One region of the Brakhagea baltica genome, then DNA from elsewhere that is predicted to be linked to it. Evidence: riboswitches for the same ligand, from Rfam matches in the RefSeq annotation. Region 1 holds a riboswitch; the other holds the start of a gene.
The links. A riboswitch is a leader RNA that binds a small molecule or an ion and turns the genes downstream of it on or off. The one in region 1 is predicted to bind cobalamin.
Positions count from the first base shown of each region.

Region 2: linked by a shared signal. The riboswitch ahead of SH449x_RS02655 (ABC transporter substrate-binding protein) and the one ahead of SH449x_RS04085 (DUF1559 family PulG-like putative transporter) in region 1 are both predicted to bind cobalamin.

Region 1 is NZ_CP197409.1:1,025,402-1,027,806, reverse strand. Features, by position in the region: gene SH449x_RS04090 (hypothetical protein) at 1-96, opposite strand, end outside; cobalamin riboswitch at 746-1,021, shown strand; gene SH449x_RS04085 (DUF1559 family PulG-like putative transporter) at 986-2,326, shown strand.
Region 2 is NZ_CP197409.1:684,387-686,791, reverse strand. Features, by position in the region: gene SH449x_RS02655 (ABC transporter substrate-binding protein) at 1-909, opposite strand, end outside; cobalamin riboswitch at 1,035-1,242, opposite strand; gene SH449x_RS02650 (DUF4058 family protein) at 1,458-2,168, opposite strand; gene SH449x_RS02645 (sigma-54-dependent transcriptional regulator) at 2,304-2,405, opposite strand, start outside.

The DNA.
Region 1 (2,405 bases):
TTCTTCAGGCCTAGAAACCAATGTGAGAGCGTCCGTTGTGAGGTACTGAATCGTCTGGCCACCTACACACTCAGGAGCGACGAAGGGCGGAAGCATAGTCAAACCAAAGTAGTTCGAATCACACCTAGGCCCATCGATTATCGGGATAGAAAATTGCTTTTTTTGCTTAGCTTTTGGCTTAACGCCACCATCCTTAGAGCCACCGTTTCCCGCTAGGGAGACTCGTGGAGTTGCTGTTCCGCAGTAGGAATCGGAACGGATGAGACGCGACAGCAAGTTTAGTTGCGGTGCCGATTCGAATCGGTCGTCTTGGCCGGGACCGTTCTCTCGGCTGGTGCTATTATTCGAGCAGCAACTATTCTCCTGGCAGCAACACCGTGCGGTACTGCTCGCATCGCAGCGGCAACAATCCTTTGCATGCCTTGACGCTGATTGACCAGCGAGAAATCGGAACGTGGGAGCTTTAGGACTTGGAAAGAGACTTGTGCAAAAAACGATCGTAAGTAGGTAAACACCTACTCGACCGAATTGCTTCGCACCTCTTTTTCTAAAGCTATTCACAACGATTGCGTACCGAAAAATTTTTTGTATCGAAATCCTTATGATAGATGGTAGGTTACTCAGAAGGGCAAGACAATCTCAGGCAGACGGTTTTAGCACGGGAATCTATTTGCAGCATTGTCGCAGTCGGCGATGCGTCTTCGAAATTTGTCGAAGTATTCGTTGACACAAACTGACACCCCATTACATTACACGCACCTGAGGTGATCTACGTTAGCAAATAACGGGATGAACAGGGAACTCCGGTGCGTTTCTTTTTGAGAGGCAATTCCGGGACGGTCCGGCCGCTGTGTGCTGCCCGCGATTTCGAAAGAATCGCAATCGTCGCTCCTTTCTAACGAATGAGCCATTGTCCTTCCGATTCGGTGCCCTTCGGCACCGTCGGAGCAAAAGGATGAGAAGGCTGTGAGCAGGCGATACGGCAGTGAGTCAGAAGACCTACCTCAGGTTAGACGATGTCGTGCCTTCTTGGATTGAGGCAATCGTTGCGAAGAGTCGTTCTGCGAAGTGTTTCGTTGCACAGAGGCTCCTCGAACACGTTAGCACGTTTTGTGTTCCTAAGTTCCCTGCAGTCCCGCTGCATTTTTTACTTAACCGTCATTTGTTGCTGCGACGCGGACATATTGGGGACGACGACGATGGGGTTCATCTTATGATCCTTGATATTTCGGAAAGTCTAGTATCCCCTTGTACCGGTGTTTGTCGACTCACAGGGGATTCCTATTGCGTCGGTTGTGGTCGCACGAGAAGCGAGATAGCAGAATGGTCTGTTGGGGACCGCAAAACCCAGGCCGAAATATTGAAGAACGCTAGAGAGCGATTGCAGCCCGAGCGTTTAAAATCTGGATTTACGCTGGTCGAATTGCTAGTTGTCATTGCGATCATCGGCGTCCTCTTCGGGCTGCTATTGCCAGCGGTTCAGGCAATTCGCGAAGCAGCCAGGCGTATGCAATGCGTGAACAACCTAAAACAGATTGGGCTCGCGATTCACAACTATCATGGTAGCTATCGTAGGTTTCCAGTAGGGGGTGCTGGAGCAGTAAGCCTTACCAATCCCACCGTACGGGCACGGTGGAGAGCGAGCTGGGGAGCTGCCTCGCTACCTTACATCGAGCAATTGCCCCTCTATATGGAGATCGACGTCGGCGTACCGTACATCGATCCAGTGAATCACTCGGGTGGAGCCAAGCTTGTTTCAACCTATCTATGCCCGTCAGCCACACAAACAGAACTTTATCGACCCAATGGAGACGATCTCAGTTCCAGTGTGTTGTTCGGCAGAACGGACTACGGCGGCAACTACGGCGAAAGATCGATGCGATGTTTTCCACGAAGGAATTGCCAGAACAACTATTCCGATTTGGGAATCCAAGATGGAGTCGGTCGAGGCGTGATGCTTTTTGGACATGAAAAGCAGATCAGCGTAACGGATATCCTCGACGGAAGCTCACAAACAATCGTCATTGGCGAAGCCCCCGAGGGGAGGCACTCGATATGGATTGGTCACAAAAATGTCTTCGACCAAAGTTCTCCACTGAATGCAAAGGTCAAGCTCGGATCCCATTGGGATTCGTGCGCCCCACCTTTCAAAAGTCGCCGTGGAGATTTTTGTGATTTTGGGCAGGAGTTTCATAGCTACCATCGAGGTGGTGCGAATTTCTTGATGGCCGATGGTGCAGCTCGCTTCGTGAACGAGCAAATCGATGTTGTTACGTTTGCTGCCTTACTCTCCCGCAAGGGAGGCGAGATCATCAGCGACTATTGAGGTTGCAAAGTAAACCACTGAGCGAAGGAATCGCATTGGCAAAGTTCACAGTGGTTCCGATTCTGCATTCTCGATTTTT
Region 2 (2,405 bases), 340 kb from region 1:
ATCTCCATTGACCAGGTAGACTCGCCGGTCTCGGATCGCTTGGATGGTTTGCCATCTAGGTCGTTGAAGCACCGAATTCAGCTCGACAGGGCGATCATGAGATGTCGGGCATAAAACGATCTCAGGATCCCTGGCGATGACTTCCTCAAGACTAATTCGCGTATACCGAATAGGCGTATCGGCAAATATGTTTTGGGCCCCAGCAATCTCTAACAGTTCACCGATAAAGGTCTCACCATTGATTGTCATGAGTGGCTCATCCCACACTTCGTAGAAGACTTTTGGGGATGGACGTTGCTCCGATTTCGGAATCCTGGCCACGATGGCTTGTAGCCTTTCCTGCATACTCCTAACGAACGCATCCGCCTCTGTGGCTCGATTCATGATCGAGCCTAGGAGGATCGTTTCATCGTAAAGCTCTTGCAAATTCTCAGCCCCCAATCCAAGAATTGGGATCTTCAGGGCTTCGAATGTCTCCGTCAGTGAGCCGTGAGTATCGGCTTTGCAGAGAATTAAGTCAGGATTTTGTGCAACAATAGCTTCGCGACTGATCCCTTCGAGCGGACCAGTTCCAATCCGGGGGATCGACAAAGCCTCTGGTGGGTAATCGCAACTCTGGGTTGCCCCCACAAGCGATCCCCCCAGATCCAACGCAAAAAGCAATTCGGTCGTAGCGGGGGATAGAGATACGATTCTTTTGGGAATATTCGGTATTGAGACACTGCGGCCCAACCGATCTCGAAAAACCCGATTCTGAGTCTCCGACGGAAGGGACGATTTCGCAGCGTCGTCTAGCGGGTCTTTTGATTGCGAATCTGTGAGTGGCATCTCGCATCCTGCGAAAAGACCACACAGCAGCCAAAAAGCAACCAAGGAGGTGATGGTTCTCAAGCTAATGTGTATCGGCATAGAATTTCTTGCTTGGCTCACCATCCCATGGTGGCCCGTGAGGCGAGATAATCGACCCACGGTTGGCAATCTTGCCATAGCTCTTGTCTCGTTGCCGTTCCCAGTCCACGAGGAACGATTCGTCAACAGTTTGGACTATTTAGGCAGGTCTTCTGGCTCTCGGCATTACCGTCTTTCGCACCTTCCCTCGGATTCTTGAAAAGAATTCCGAAGTGGTCAGATTGCGAATTTCGTAGCCGATTACAGCGGCGGGCCCGCAACGGATTTGCACCGTTTTCCCTTTTCATCCCGATCGCAACAAGCGACACGAGAACCTAAGTCATTGAACGAGAGACTAACCCAACAAAGCCTCTTCGTCAAACGATTCCAATTCCTGACGGCGATCCCCCCGTTCATGCTGGTGAGTCGCGGTCCTATACCCCCTCCCAATGCATTCGGGAGCCTCTCGTAGTGGACGAGGCAACGAGTCCTTTTGTACGGGAGACCGCCTGCTCGCACGCATCGTTGATGAGTAACATTTTCGTGCCTTGTGGTCGGAGCTCGGTACCTTAACTCGCGGAATTTTTCGTGCCTAGTATCGACTGAGCCCAGGCGAGGTCAGGACCCTCGAGCGGAGGCTCTGGGCTCGACTCATAGATGTAATCCTCGTAACCGGCGGCATCGTAGACTCGATGCAATACCGCTTGTAGATCCAGCGACGCATCCGGAAACTCACCCTTGAGCGGAATGGGAATAACAGGTAGCTGGTTTCTAATTCCAATCGGCCACGCTTCCACCTGGGGAAGCAGGGGCTTGCGATAGATCGCGACAAAATAATCGCTCGGAGGTAAATCGTTCAGTGGAAACCTAGGGCCACCTCGCAGCAGATCGATCTCTACCAGCGACGCAGTACTGAACATCAACGAGGTTCGCTTCATGATATGCTGATCGCGGTACGGGCCGTACCTTTTATTGGATGGGCTAAAGATTTCGATCATGGTCACGAGTTCTCGATTCTGACGATCATGAATCTCGACAAACGCATGGCGTTCTATATCGACATCTTCCAGCAATGCGATATCCGGCCTGCCGAGCTGCTTGCGTCTTTCCCCCCCGGACGGTTCGTGAATAAAGACTCGTTCCTCCAGCTTGACCATAAAGTTCGGGCGAACTTGGGCTGCGAGCACGTCTCGAATCTGCGCCGCGAAAGCGGTGTGAAAATCCTCCCAAACCGAAGGCTGTTCTAAGTACGGATTCATTCCAGGAAAAGGAGACGGCATACGGTGTTCCTTGGTGCGAGGCTTCACTTTCTACAGAAACGCTACCGTATCATTTTAGGTGCAATCTTAAGAATCGACGAGCTTGCTCCAGTGGGAATCCTCCAAGAAATCCATTTCCATTTGAAGTAATCAGCCTCAGTCTAGTTGATATCGTCTCAGTCGCTCGCGCAGCGTGGTGCGATGCATGCCAAGCACTTCTGCCGCCGCGGAACGGTTGCCATCGACGCTTTCGAGAAC